Regions from separate parts of the Psychrobacillus sp. NPDC096623 genome, predicted to be linked through region 1. Evidence: riboswitches for the same ligand, from Rfam matches in the RefSeq annotation. Region 1 holds a riboswitch; the other holds the start of a gene.
The links. Region 1 has a riboswitch for lysine ahead of dapA (4-hydroxy-tetrahydrodipicolinate synthase). Riboswitches for the same ligand answer to the same signal wherever they lie in the genome.

Region 1 (7,967 bases):
ACTGTAGTTTGCAGCATCTATTATGGAATCGTTCATCGCATTCGTTTTAGGGATATTCAGTATCTTATTAATCTCACTACGTATTGTCTTGGCCTTATCGATAAATTCTTCCTGACCTCGTCTGTCGTTTTTCAAACTTGCAATCATATGATCTCGCAGTAGCTTGTCGAAAAAATCTACATCATCCGCTTTTCGTACCATTTGTTGAATTAGTTTATTGAATTTTGAATTTCCAAAAGCAAAAAGTTCCATTACTTCTTTGTACTTTTCCTTACCTGCTCGCTCCCTATAGCGTTTTAATCCGTTTATAGCCCGGTCTAAAATTACTTCACGTGTCATTTTATCGGAATGATAAACCTGATGAATTAAATTGGAGATTACCGTCCAGTACAATTCAAATGGATTGATAAGATCTGGCCGTTTATCGTGATGCTTCAAGTAGTATGTATAGGGTGTTACTGCACCGTCCTTCAAATCATCAAACATATCCGCAAAATCATCTGCAAGTTGATTGTAAATGCCATAAAAAAATGTTCGGCTGTCGAATCCCTCATCCTCTGGAGCACCAATTACAGAACGGACAATCAATCGTGAAGATGCGGATTTTAAAATTACTGGTATATAAAGCTCTTCATTTGTATAGTTTGCATTAGCTAAATCTTTTTTACGATCTATTTCTTGAGAATTAAAAAATACATAGGATTGTTCGAAAAAACCATTTCTTGTCTCTGGTAGTTGATGGGCTTTAATATATTCAAAGGCTTCTCTGAGTTCTGAGTGAATATAACCGATTAGCTCTGCATTTTTCCCTGTCCAATCATCTAATGTAGGCACAACTCCTGTAGTAAGGGTGCTGCGTATCAATTGCGCGTATTGTTTTTCTTCTTCATCGGATAAAATTTTTGCATCTAGCAAATCATCGATAAAAGGATAGGTCAATCCATAGGAATACCCGAGTCTAATCGCCTTTTTGAGCCGCTCCTGACGCTCTTCTGGAGAAATTCCCTCAGTCATCTCTTCTACCTCTTGCATAATTACACCTGCAATAATTTTAATAAGCTTTCGCTTGGCGTGTTCTGCATCCATCTCGCTCGGAATATTTGCCGATACGTTCTTTAGCTTATTTATCAGCCATATGAAAGTCGACTCTAGTCCTTCCCTTTGAGCAAGCCGGTACAAGGCTGGCATACTGAACATCTCAGCATCATTCTTTCGATTATCTGTTGAAGATAGAAGATGCGTTTTCAAATTTTCTACTACATTTCGAATCCGCCTCTCCGTTTCTGGAGAGTTCAATGCTTTCCCTAAATCTCGCATAAAAATATAAGAAATGCTTCGATTCAAATAATTATCTAATTTCCCTGTATAATTGAGCCACTTTATATAATTGTGGTAACTACCAGCATTAGCTTTTTCTTTTCTTTTTGGAAACAAAGAATAATGACGGATATGGTTATGTTTCCATAAGTGTATATCCTCCATTAAAGTTGGCACATATGCTTTTTGCTGAACTTGTGCATAAAGTGATTGGAAATAATGATTAGCCTTCTCCTCTGCTTTTTGGTAGCATTCATCGGCATGGATGATTAATTTCCCGTTCATACCATTACTCACCTTCACTTCTTTTTTATTGCTCGAGATGAAAAAAGAGAACGATACCCGTTCCCTTCTTATTTCTCCTTATATGTTTATTACAGACGAAATAAATTAATTACTTTCACCAGCTGCTTCCCATCTATCTACTTCTGTACGAACAATCGGCGCAACTTCTTTACCTAGCAATTCGATTGCCTTCATCACATCTTCATGGGGCATTGACCCAACTGGCACATGAAGCATGAAGCGTGTGATTCCAACATTTTTACGAAGGAAAATAATTTTTTCTGCAACTGTTTCTACATCTCCTACATATAAAGCGCCTTCTAAGCTACGTGCAGCATCGAAGGTAGAACGTGTATACGGACCCCAACCACGTTCTCTTCCTAAAACATTCATCGCTTGCTGTGTAGGTGCGAAAAATTTATCTACAGCAATGTCTGTAGTTTCTGCAACAAAGCCATGAGAGTGTGATGCAACTGTTAACTTCGATACATCATGTCCGGCTTGAGTAGCCGCTTTTTTATAAAGCTTCACGAGTGGCTCAAACTGTAGTGGACTTCCACCAATAATCGCCAAAACTAGTGGTAATCCTAGGAAACCGGCGCGAGCAACTGATTGCGGAGTACCACCACTAGCGATCCAAACTGGTAGCGGATTTTGTTCAGGACGTGGATAAACTCCACGATTCTGAATAGCAGCACGATGCTTACCACTCCATGTGACCATTTCAGACTCACGTATTTTCAATAGCAAATCGAGCTTCTCATCATATAATTCATCATAGTCTTTTAAATCATATCCAAAAAGAGGGAAGGATTCGATAAAGGAACCACGTCCAGCCATTATTTCTGCACGACCATTGGAAATAGCATCTAATGTAGAAAATTCCTCAAATACTCGCACTGGGTCATCCGAAGAAAGTACTGTAACGGCGCTTGTGAGTCTAATTTGCTTCGTCCGTGAAGCAGCTGCAGCTAAAAGAACTGCTGGTGCAGAAGCGGCATAATCCTTTCGATGATGCTCTCCCACCCCAAATACATCCAAGCCTACCTGGTCCGCTAATACAATCTCTTCTATAACCTCTCGAATACGCTCTGCATGGCTAATTATTTTACCCGTTTTTACATCCGGAGTTGTTTCAACAAACGTTGTTATTCCAATTTCCATATGATTTGCCTCCTTCAATTCTGCAGTCTTATTATTTTCTAAATAAGTCTCTCGGCTTAATGATACCTTATCATTCAATTTATATTCAATTTTCCAGTTTCATTAGAAGGAGTGTCATTTGGATAAATATTCAGTTACGTAAATAAATCAAGGTGAAGAGCGAGTAAAGTTACCTTGAAGACGAGTAGCAAGGTCCTTCCGAGAGTATCAACTTTCTGAAAGCGAGTATTCAATGACTGAGCGAAAGTAACTTAAGCAATATACATTTTATGTCCGCCTAAAATTCTCCGTATCAGGAGTTCTCTCTTTTTTTCACTTCACTCATTAAGTAATCGACGAAAAGTTCGTCTCTAACTAAAGCTGCCTCGTAGTTCCGCTTTAAGAAACGCTCCCCTTCTTCAAAGCTAGTAAAGGTTTTTTCGATTGCTACTTTATCTTTTTCCAGAATCCAATCGACCCCATTTTTAGAATATAAGATGAACGTTTCATTATTTCTATTTTTATAAAACGAACCAAAGGATGATTGTTTCAAATTATATTGATTTCTTTTTGCATCTTCCAAAATCGGTGACAGGTGGAATGTGTCCAAAACAAATAACTTATAGGCTTCCTCTGTTAAATTACAGCCAGATGCTTTTTGATGCCCCCCACCGCCAAACTGTCCAGCAATTTTAGATACATCGATATGGTCATAAATTGTACGAAGAGAGATTCTTTTCCCTCCCATAATTACAATTGCTATATAGTCGAGATGCGGATTTTCTTTACCTAGTTCATTGCCAAGCTCTGAATGATACGTTTCTGCATATACAACACCAGCTAAATGTTCTCCTACTTTCGCCTGGACAATCTCTTTTTTCTTTCTGCGAATATAGCGGTCAATCTTGTCTTCTTCCATAAGTAATATTTTCTTTTCAAATTCATCAAAATTGAAGGTCTCACTAGTACGGAGACGCTCTAACATCTTTTCTTCAAATTCTTCTATAGCTATTAAATAGAAAAGGGAATTTAGTGAATGGGCACGCTTGTTTCCGTTCTTCTCCCATTCCCATGTATCATACTGTCTAACTAACTCTACAAACTCCGAAAGCGCAGCAGTTGGTTTCAACAGTTCATTATTAACAAGATATTCATATAATAATGAAGTAGCGGAGGTTAATTTTCCTTCAGAGTTTTCTACTGAAATATAACCCCAGTCATAATCATTAAAATGGAGAGCAGATTTGTGATGGTCAATTAATTGGAGCTTTCCTTTTGCATTGTAAAAATCATTTAACTTTTTTTCATTCTCTTCGTTTGGAGTCAAATCCGTTATAAATAAAAACGTATCCGGCTCATCATTTTCTAAAAAATATTCAATCTCTCGATTAAGTGAAGAAATCGAATTATAGCGCACCTTCACTTGCTCACCAAAAGCAAGCTTTGCTAAGATGCCACATCCGACGCCATCTAAATCATTATGAGACAATAATTTATACATCCTTTTCACCTCTAGTATAGTATGGTTATTTCGTGAGAAACTTATTATTAGAACTTACCTCTAATAGCTTTATATTTATTTTACATGTAATCTGTTGCAATAGTAGGAAAAACCATGTATTATTTTAGTAATTAAATATTCTCTTATTTCAAATACATTTGAAGTAAGGATAGAGGCGCAAAAACCATCAGTACACTTTTGGAGGAGAATGAGATCCTGTGACATTTGTGGAAAGGGGAATTTGCCGAAGTTGAAAGAATCTCATTTTTCTTGAAGCTGGTTCTGTTGTTGAACAAACACTGGATTGTCATATAGGAGACTATATGGAGGGCTATCTTACGCACAGAAATATTACTTTATTTCTATTGCAGCAACGAGCCCTCGTTGTTGCTTTTTTGCGTCTACTGAAAAATGCCCTTCTCCCTGAATTTTTAATAATAAATTATAGGATGTGGAGAAGTTATGAATTTTGGACAAATATTAACGGCAATGGTGACTCCTTTTGATCATAACGAAGAGATTGACTTTCCAGCTACACGAAACTTAATAAATTACTTAATCGATAATGGAACAGAAGGATTAGTTGTATCTGGTACAACTGGAGAGTCTCCGACATTAACGGAGGAAGAAAAAGTTCAATTGTTTAAATTTACTGTGGAGGTTGTGAATGGAAGAGTTCCTGTAATTGCTGGAACTGGCTCGTATAATACAAAAGCGTCCATCGAGCTAACAAAACGTGCAACTGATGCAGGTGTCGATGGTATTATGCTAGTTGTTCCTTATTACAACAAGCCATCACAAGAAGGCATGTACCAGCATTTCAAAGCAATTGCAGCAGCTACATCCCTGCCGATTATGCTATACAATATTCCAGGTCGTAGTGTAGTCAATATGACGGTTGATACAGTAATCCGCCTGTCTCAAATACCTAATATCGTATCGATAAAGGAAGCTAGCGGCAACTTAGATACAATGGCTGAAATCATCAGCAATACACGCGAAGACTTTTCCCTCTATAGCGGCGACGATGGGTTAACAATTCCAGTACTATCGATTGGAGGTGCAGGTGTCATTTCCGTAGCATCTCATGTTATCGGAAACGAAATGCAAGCGATGATTGCAAAATTCAACAGTGGCAATATAAAAGAGGCTGCTAGTGATCACCGCACGTTATTACCGATTATGAAGGCATTATTTGCTGCACCAAACCCGACACCTGTAAAAACTGCTTTAAATTTAAAAGGAATTCCTGTAGGTGGTGTACGCCTACCAATGATTCCATTAAACGCCGAGGAGCTTAGCACATTGCAAAATGTATTATCTTCACATTTAGAAACAGTCTCATTATAAGAAAAAAGAGCGAATTCGATCTACACCAGAATTCGCTCTTTTTTTACTTGGCTCTCTTTAAAGAAAAGGTTTATGTCGCAAGTGATATTCATTTAATACACGAAAATCCTACTTTTAACTACAGACTTCCTAATGATATGAGAAACTTCATAAAACTGCGACCTATAACTTAATTTTATGAACCAACGGCAGCGTTGTTCCAGGAAGGGATTGACGTCCTAATTGTTGAATTTATTATATGGGGACAAGTTAGTCTAAGATAAGATTGGGATTTTTTATTTCACATTTTACTCATACAGTGATGTAAATGGTTTGTTTATCAGTTGAAAGAACAAATGCGCAAGCGACTATGTTAGCTCTGAAAAGCCATGAAAGAATTACAATAAAGGCGATCTTTTCCTTTATTCACTAGTCGGACATAAGCAGTTAGATTAAATCTATAATTGAATTGAAAAACTAAAAATCAAAAACAGACAGGGGTTAGTAAAAATGATAAAAGGTTTTGGAGGAATATTTTGGAGAACTAAGAATATGGAAGTTATAAAAAAATGGTACAGTGAAGTACTAAAGATTGAAGAAATAGAAAGCTGGAATGGGACAGTTATTAAACCTCAATTAGGAAATGAGACTATCTTTTCTTTTTTTACAGAGAATGACAGTTACTTTCCAACTGAACAACAAGTGATGTTAAATTTTCAAGTACATGATTTGAACGAGACTATCAAACATCTTGAAGACATTGGTGTACCACTTGAAAAGGAAAAAGAGATTAGCGAATATGGAAAGTTTATTTGGATTAAAGATCCTGAAGGTCGACTGATGGAGCTTTGGGAGAAATAGAGGATTTTAAGGATTGGAAAAACTAAAAAAGACAAAAAAATGAGCTCGGATATTCTTCTCCAAGCTCATTTTTCATAATAGTAGTTCATTAAACTTTAACCTCTATATTTCACCGCTAGACCTTTTAAGAATTTGCGGGCGAAATTATCCCCGCATTCTTTATAATTACGGTGACCAGGCTTTCGTAAAATGGCGCCTAGTTCCCCTTTTGAAACAGCGATACCACCATCATCTAAAATATCTAGCATATCCTCTGTTGTTAATTGCAGTGCTACCTTGAGCTTCTTCAATAGCATATTATTCACATGGTCCTTCTGCTGCTCAGTTAGCTCAGGACTAGCTGGCTGCTCTGGTTTAGGATCCTGTTTTCCTCTTTTATAAGTGATGTGACCATTCAAAAATGACTCCAGCATTTTATTATTACACTTCATATGGTTGTCATCATCCACTACTTCTTCATCGCCATCATCTTCTTTTGATTTCGTAAGAATTTTGAGTACCTCTTCCTTTGTGACTTCCACGCCACCAAGTTTAAAAATCTCTACCATGTCCTTATTTTTAATATCTAAGGCATATCTCAATCTGATTAATATATCATTATTCTCCATTTAAAAGCCTCCTATAATTATTATTAGAATAGCACTTCTTCTATAATTTGAGCTAGTATTAAAAAACTGGAGAAGAAAATTTCACATTTCCCCTCCAGTATCTATATTTATTAATTATGAATTGAAATCATAAATTTGACCTTTTATCAAATATGCAGTACTTTCAGCAATATTTGTTATATGGTCTGCTGTTCTCTCCAGAAAACGATTGATGAATAATAATTGTACGAGCTGGTTAGTTTCTTCTGGATGCTCACTAAGATAAGCAGTAAGTTTTTTATAAGTTTCCCTGCTATGTTGATCGACCTCATCCTCTAGGTCGGCAACTTCTTTCGCAAGTAGAATTTTTTCCTCTAAAAAAGATTGCAGTGCTTTTTTGAGCATTTCAATCGATAAATCCTTCATCTGCTCTAGATGCGTAATATTTAGTAAAGGGGTAGGCTTTCCGATTTTAATCGTTGCTTTTGCAATATTAACCGCAAAATCCGCCACTCGCTCGATTTCAGAGGAGATTTTAAGGATACCAATAATCTCCCGTAAGTCTCTAGAAACAGGTGCTTCTTTTGCCATAATCCAAATGGTGAACTGATTAATCTCTGTTTCCAGTTTATCAATTGCTGTATCACCCTCAATAACCTTTAAAGCAATTTCTACATCTTGTGTTTTTAAAGCTTTAAAAGATTTTTCGAGAGCTACAATGGAAAGTTCACCCATTTCAGTAATTTTACTTTTTAGTTCGTCTAAATTATTTTCAAAGTTTACACGGATGCTCATTTGTACCCTCCTATTATCCACATTTACGCGCTGACCGATTAAATTCACCACGTCCTGTGGCGACGAGATCGGCACTAGTACTTCCAGTACGTCGTAAGACTCCCTCTTCATGGCTTGGTTGAAGCACAAAAAAGCGTAAGTGGGAGATT
Region 2 (7,967 bases), on a different contig from region 1:
AACAAAAAACCTCGAGCAGATCATAATTGATCTTGCTCAAGGTTTTCACTTACTTCTATTGTTGCTTCTACAGGTACTATTTTAGGGGCTACACCAGTTTTCTTTACGACAAAGTAGGCACAACCAAAATTACAATACTCATATAAATAATCTTTCATTGTCCCTATTTTTGTATCAAATGTAGCTTTGTGGCTACGGTCCTCAAAAAAGCCTTTGAGACGAAGCTGACCATAACCCCAATCACCCATAATATAATCGTATTTAGTTAAGATTTCACTATACCGATCCAAAAAGGCCTCTTCTTTAAATGCCTCACGATAATTCTCTATAATCTCATAGGTAAAGCCTTCTGCAACTATCATTCAATCACCATCCATTAGCTATTTGGAGTAGCTAGAAGTTCCTCGCCTTGCAATTGTCTTTGCTTAGCTGCAGCGTTAACCTGCTCATCTGCATGGTAACTACTTCTAACAAGTGGACCAGCTTCACAATGGGAGAATCCTTTACTCATAGCAATTTTACGTAATTCTCCAAACTCAGCTGGGGAGTAATATTTAAGTACTGGTAAGTGTTTTTTAGAAGGTTGCAAGTATTGACCAATCGTCATTATATCGACGTTGTTAGCACGAAGGTCATCCATCACTTCTAGTATCTCTTCATGTGTTTCCCCTAAACCTAACATAAGCGACGATTTTGTTGGAATGCTAGGTTGCATTTCTTTGGCACGACGTAATAATTCTAGGGAACGATCGTATTTTGCTCTTGCACGAACTCTCGGAGTGAGTCTTCGAACCGTTTCGATGTTATGGTTCAGAATATCAGGTTTTGCATCCATAATATTGCGGATATTTTGCTCAATACCGCCCATATCAGAAGGTAAAACTTCTATGGAAGTAAAAGGATTTTTGCGTCGAATCGCACGAATCGTTTCAGCAAAAACTTCAGAACCCCCATCTTTTAAATCATCCCTCGCAACTGCTGTTACGACAACATGTTTTAAATTCATAATAACAACCGAATCTGCAACTCTTTCTGGTTCTGCCAAGTCTAATTCGTTAGGTAGTCCAGTTTTTACTGCACAAAAACGACATGCACGTGTGCAAACTGCCCCTAAAATCATAAATGTAGCTGTTCTTCGCGAACCCCAGCACTCATGTATATTTGGACATTTAGCTTCCTCACATACGGTATTTAAATTATTTTCACGCATTAACTTTTTTAAACCTTTGTATTCATCGTTCGTGTTTAACTTAATTTTTAACCAATCTGGTTTTCTTTGGTACTCTGTTTTCGTTGGTTTACACGATGTCACTTTTGCTCGACCCCATTCTAAATAAACTAACTACACTGTTGTCAATGTAACATAATATTTAGTTGGAAACAACCATACAAAAACACAGATTACCTATATAAGATTAATTAAACTGCTCGTTTACTATTAATACTCCAAACCACAAAAAATACGATAAGAATGACAATAACACTTACAAATCCAATCATAACTGAGCCTGTTAATCCTAAAACTAGATAACCGATTGCCGCAATAACTGCACTAATAATAGCATATGGAAGCTGAGTTATTACGTGGTCTATTACGTTTACCCCCGCTCCAGTTGCTGACATGATTGTTGTATCGGAAATAGGCGAGCAATGATCTCCAAAAACGGCTCCAGCTAAAACGGCAGCTAAAACAGGAAGTAATAATTCTGGCTCTACCACCATAATGATGCTTGCACCGATCGGTAATAAAATACCAAACGATCCCCATGAGGAACCTGTTGCGAACGCCATAAAAGCTGTTAAAACAAATAGTAAAAATGGAATTACACCAACCGGAATATTATTATCTGTCACAAGCTTAGCTAAATATTCACCAGTTCCGAGTGCGTTTATCAAAAATGAAAGAGACCAAGCAAATATCAAAATAAAAATAGCAGGTAACATCGAGTTTATACCAGAAATAACAGCTTTTCCGATTAATCCAGCATTAGCTTTTGGATTTCTTTTAAATTGCCGAGTATATAATAATATAGCTAAAACAGTCGACACTAATCCACCTATAAATAGAGAGAATGGAACATCTGTGTTCTCAAAAACAACAAATATATTCATCACCTTTCCAGAAGCCTGGTAACCTGTCCAAAACATCGAAAATAATGTTACAACTATTAATGAGAAAATCGGTAAGATTAAATCATTTACTTTCCCATAATTATTTTCCGGGAAATTACCTTGTAAATCACCTGGATTTGATTTATTTGGATCAAAAAGCACACCAGTTTCTTTTGCAAGTTTTTCATGCTTTTTCATCGGACCTAAGTCATTTTCTGTCCATGCAGTAAAAAATACCATCGCAAGCGCAGCAATCACATAGAAGTTCATCGGAGCCATTAACATAAATGCCTCAAGTGGCGTATAGTCTGTAATAGCATATGTAGCAAAAATAACCCCTAGCTGACTTATTAAGAACGCTCCCCAACTAGAAACTGGAGAAACTACACAAATCGGTGCCGATGTAGAGTCAATAAAATAAGCTAGTTTTGCACGAGATACTCGATGAGAATCAGTGATTGGACGGGCAATCTGTCCAACAGCAAGTGCATTAAAATAATCGTCTACAAAAATAATAATTCCTAAAAATGCTGTTAATAGCTTTGAGCCACGATTTGTTTTTATACGCTTAACTGCCCATGCTGCAAAAGCCGTGCTTCCACCTGATAAACTAACAATCGCAGTAATAACTCCAAGCATTAATATGAACAGCAATATATAAATATTATACAAATTCCATCCATTATCCCAGAATGACGTGAGAAAGGAATCCCAAAGAATGACGAATGAATCAATTGGTGAAAAGCTTTCTACTAACAAAGCTGCAGAAACAATTCCAACCCCCAATGATAATAAAACTCTTTTTGTCACTAGCACCATTACAATTGCTAAAAGTGGTGGTAAAATCGAAAATATTGTATTTTCCAAAGCAAGTCCTCCCAAATATAAAAAGCCAACCTAATATATATACATAGGTTGGCTTTTAGTTAAAATTTTAAGCATAATTTTATACTCTGTAGCTCTCCATTTATACATCTGTATAAACGACAGTGTTATTTCTGTTCAAAATAACCCCAACTAGAATTGACTTGACAATCAACATCTAATTTCGGCAAAACTTCCTTCCGTTTACAATCACAGTTGTCATTCTCCTGTAAACTACTCTTAAGTTATGCGGCCTCTACCTATTCTTATTCATTTCTACTAGTATAACAGTAAATACTATGTTTTGAAGGTTTTTTATTTTTCTGGTAATGGAAGTGGAACTTCTATGGATGGAGCTGCATCCCCGTCGCCACCTGTGTATATATAAGGAACCTGACCTTGCACAATCCCCATTGCAACAGGAATACTCTGTTCAACTGTACTCATTTTACTAGCTAAAGGTACGATTATTTGTACATTTACTTTGATATGGATATTGATTTCAACATAAGCATTATTAATTCCAAATTTAGTTATCGAAGACGTGACATTCGATTGTACATTACCGATGACGTGAAAGCGTATAGGTATTTTCGGGCCTAAGTTACCAATGATGGGAATATTCATCGCTTGCCCCATAGGAACGAAAAATACGATTCCACCTTGGTCTTCCATCGTTTGTTTGTCATATTCAATATCATCCAAATATGGAAGGCTAGACAAATTCCCCTGCTCTGCTTGCTCCAAATGAGATTGAACTAAGCTATTTGTATCAGCAAGTATTCGATTAATGATTTCTGTATTGAATCGAGTTGTTACCATGTTTGTACTATCAGACGGTACTTCTTCAATTATTTCATTGACATCCAGTGCATTTGCAATCCTTGAGTTAATCGCTTTGCTAATTACCATGGATGCTATTTTATTTGTTTGGACTTCTGCATATCTTAGGTACGTAGGAGTCAGTTGCTCATTAATATAATAAATGATGCCTGCAATTGATAACATAAAACATGTTAAAAAAATAGCTAACTTGCGTTGACTAGTGAAAATAGCAAATCGTTTTTTCCTTTTTTGATAGAACAAAAACAATCCTCCTACTTACTACTTATGTAAGGAGGAGGATTTTCATGACTCATATTCAAATTTTTCACGTTGTCCATACCATTTCACAATATCTCGAATCATCTCTGGCATAAAATATTGTTTTTGAGCAAATTTTAATGAAGGAAAAAAGTAACCAAATGTAAACATATCTAACGTTGCTAATGTATAAACTTTTTCCAATTCAAGAGGTGTTGCTTTGATTAGCACCGTCCCATCTTCTAGCTCTTGAAGCTGTTCGTATAATATTGCTCCAAGATAATTACCTCTAAATCCTAGTCCTTTTACTTCAAGCTTTGGCCATTTTTCATTTTTTCCTGTACGAATAACCTCAAGTAACTCTGCACCAGTTAATGTAATGACACACGGATTAATTGGATGAGGTAAACACTGATGTAAGTCCCTCGCAGTAATTGGTCCCTGCTGAAGGTCTTTTAAAAAGATACCAGCCGGGAACATTGCGCAGTCAGCATTAGTGAAAGAAAGCAGTGCTTTTCCGAAGAAATGAGATAAATCGGATTCCATGAACCATTCCTTCTTTAGTGCGGAAGGATTGTAAAAAACAATTCTAGACATTTCAGCTATACCTTCATTTTCCCAAATTAACTGTTGTTCATCGGCATCGGCTGGATTCGGTAGGGATTCTGCACGAAATAATTCTGCTTTTTTCGATTGAATCCCTCTTGCTACATGGTCAAATTCCATTGTAACAAGTCCAACATTCATTCCGTATTTACCTGTAGCGGCTTGCAAGGAGCTCCCTATCACCTTGCCTTCTTCAAATACATGATGTGTATGCGATCCCAGGATCAAATCAATCTCTGGAATTTCCAACGAAATTATTTCATCAAGCGACATTCCTAAGTGAGACATACAAATAAGAATATCCACTTGCGGACGAAGCATATGACATACCTCTTTCAAACGTGGAATTGGTTCTTGAACATGCCAGCCTAATTTCTTATAATAAATATCATAATTAGCAGTTGCCGCGACAATCCCTATTTTAATACCTGATGGGGTCACATGTATTTTGTAGGGTAATATCCACGAAGGTATCTCGCCATCTAAATCTGTGAAATTGGAGACGATCACTTCAAAATTAGCGTCTATGTATAAGGTCTCCAAATCTTCATGGCTTAAAGTTATCCCCTCATTATTTCCAATCGTCACATAATCATACTTTGCTTCATTTAATAAATGCACATTGCCTTTTCCAAGCGTTCCTTCTGTAAATATATTTGAACGGTCTAAATGATCACCTATATCTAATGTTAAGAAGGATGCCTGTGCCCCAAGGTTTTTTCGACTATTTGAGAGAAATTGATGAATAGCTGGCCAATTTTCTAGATGACTATGCAAATCATTTGTATGATAAATATAAATCGTCTCTCTCATTTTTCACCTATCCTGTCAAAGTAGACCATCTAAAATAGATCGTATACCTAATAATAGAAGTACAATTCGTAAAGCCAACACGAGCATATCGGAATTCAACTTTTTATTTAATTTTGCTCCAAGTTTCGCACCAAAATAAGCAGCAGGAATTACAGGAATCGTGTATAGCCACGGTACATTTCCTAACGAAATATGAGTGACTGAGTTCACTATGGATGATAGAAATACCATAAACATGGACGTACCTACGGCCACATGAGGTGGAAATAGGAAAAGTAGAATCATCGCAGGTACGATAATAGAGCCCCCACCGATTCCAAATAGACCAGATGCAAACCCAACTCCAAAAGTTAATAATAGGGCAAACCAAATCGGATAGCCGTACACATACGTTTTATTGCCATCATCGAAGGTTTTCTTTTTCCCATTCTCTACAAACCAACGAACTGGACTTAAGCGATCACGAACCAACAACAAAGTAGATAAAATAACAAGTAAAATACCAAAATATAAATTAAAAGAAGGTAAGTCCAACCCTTTGTTCACGAACGCTCCAAGTATCGTTCCAGGAATACTACCTATAAAGAAAATAAATCCGCTCTTAAAGTCAACGGTTTTGGTTTTCATATAGGAAAGCGTTGAAGACAACCCTGTGAAAATCATCATGATAACAGAGAGCCCTACCACACTCTGAGGTGTAATATTTGGTATCATCCCGAGAGTTGCGCCAAAAAAAAGTATAGCGGGCACTAAAATAACCCCACCACCGAGACCAACCAATGCTCCGACAATTCCAGAGAATAGTCCACTTACTGCAAGTATAATCCATTCCATTTAAAAATCTCCTTCAAATAAATCTAATTGTTTTGGAGCAAGACCTTCAAAATCCAGTCCTAACATGTGCTGAAACGTTTTTGCATTGTTTGCAGCATGTCCTCCTGAGTTATTATTAAATAATACAATAACGTCCTTTGCCTGTTTTTCCAAATGCTCACAAACATTTTTAATAGAAGTAAGTTCTTCTTTATTATAATCATATAAGTACCTTACTTCTCTCCACTTCTCATTATTACCCGGATTAACCCAGCCAAAAGTATTTCTACCATGCAATCTAACTAGCACTTTATTTGAAGTGGCAACAGGAACTAAAGGAATACTGCCATCACCAACTTGTGGTTCATCACAAACACTATGATGAAGGTTATTCTCCTTCAGAAATTCAAGTGTGGAGGCTTTGTATTCAGGAGCATACCAGGATTGATTACGAAACTCAATGACCACTTCAAAATCCTTCAACTCTTCTCTTACTTTCCTTATATATTGCACACTTTCTTTATTGCACTGGAACCAAGGAGGGAATTGGGCAAGTACCATTGATAGCTTCCCAGCTTCTTTAAATGGAATAATCGACTGCCGATATAATTCAAACATCTCCTCAGTGGAATCAAAAGGAAAATCGCCACGTAAATGTCCAGTGATCCCTTGATAGCATTTGACGACGAATTGAAAATTATCAGGTGTTTCTTTGATCCATTTTAAGCTATTTTTAATTGGCTGAATTGCGTAAAATGCTGCGTCTAATTCCACAACAGGAAAGTGTGCACTGTAATCTTGCAATCTTTCCTTCGCTGAAGACACGTACAAGTCTGGGTGATCCCCCCAGCCAGTTAGGCCGATTTGAATCATCTGCAACACCTCCCTATAAATACAATCATATCATTCAGATTGTTCAGTTTCTACTTGGATGTCCAATAGAAATAAACCTTTCAATATGAAATATTGGATTAAATGTTTTTGTTTAGCTAATATAAGTATATGTTTTGACGAATAGCCCACAAAGCTTATTGAAGCAAATGGAGGAATTATAGATGAAAGTAGATGTATGTATCGTAGGTGCTGGTCCAGGAGGAGCTCTTCTTGCTTATCTATTGGCAAAGAAGAATGTTTCTGTTGTATTAATAGAGCGAACAAATCAAATCGGTAAAACGTTTCGTGGAGAACATTTAAATGAAGAAGGCGAAACGATTTTAAAAAAATATAATTTATTTGACGAAGTGGAAAAGCTTGGATTATTAAAAATGGAGAAGCTAGAATACTGGCATAACGGCAAACTATTTAAAACCATTTTACCAGACCCAGAGGTTGGCCATCTCGGTATTCATGTGCCCCAAGCACATTTACTCCAAGTATTAATAGCAGCAGCTGAACAATACTCAGCATTCCATTTAATGCTAAATACAAAGGTTGATGAACTATTACAGGATGAAAATGGTACATATACTGGTATTAAAGCAGTGCGCGAGGAAGAAATAATAATCATTGAAAGTGAACTGGTTATTGGAGCAGATGGGCGAAATTCGACCGTACGCAAAAAAGCAAATCTAGATGTGACAACTCGCAAACATGGCTACGATTTGCTTTGGGCAAGAATTCCTGCTCCTGAAAATTGGGAACCCTCTATTAAAATGGCGTTAATTGAGGATAAACAA

Region 2: linked by a shared signal. The riboswitch ahead of ACIQX2_RS13860 (Na+/H+ antiporter NhaC family protein) and the one ahead of dapA (4-hydroxy-tetrahydrodipicolinate synthase) in region 1 are both predicted to bind lysine.

What each region holds. Positions count from the first base shown of each region.
Region 1 covers NZ_JBIWER010000008.1:106,765-114,731, forward strand. Annotated here, with positions in the region: gene ACIQX2_RS17965 (polyprenyl synthetase family protein) at 1-1,602, opposite strand, end outside; gene ACIQX2_RS17970 (LLM class flavin-dependent oxidoreductase) at 1,708-2,766, opposite strand; gene ACIQX2_RS17975 (DHH family phosphoesterase) at 3,059-4,246, opposite strand; lysine riboswitch at 4,409-4,588, shown strand; gene dapA (4-hydroxy-tetrahydrodipicolinate synthase) at 4,709-5,596, shown strand; gene ACIQX2_RS17985 (VOC family protein) at 6,086-6,436, shown strand; gene ACIQX2_RS17990 (YehS family protein) at 6,532-7,044, opposite strand; gene phoU (phosphate signaling complex protein PhoU) at 7,159-7,818, opposite strand.
Region 2 covers NZ_JBIWER010000005.1:38,532-46,498, forward strand. Annotated here, with positions in the region: gene ACIQX2_RS13850 (YutD family protein) at 21-362, opposite strand; gene lipA (lipoyl synthase) at 377-1,312, opposite strand; gene ACIQX2_RS13860 (Na+/H+ antiporter NhaC family protein) at 1,420-2,979, opposite strand; lysine riboswitch at 3,061-3,243, opposite strand; gene yunB (sporulation protein YunB) at 3,292-4,062, opposite strand; gene ACIQX2_RS13870 (bifunctional metallophosphatase/5'-nucleotidase) at 4,105-5,478, opposite strand; gene ACIQX2_RS13875 (sulfite exporter TauE/SafE family protein) at 5,494-6,312, opposite strand; gene ACIQX2_RS13880 (DUF72 domain-containing protein) at 6,313-7,164, opposite strand; gene ACIQX2_RS13885 (FAD-dependent monooxygenase) at 7,347-7,967, shown strand, end outside.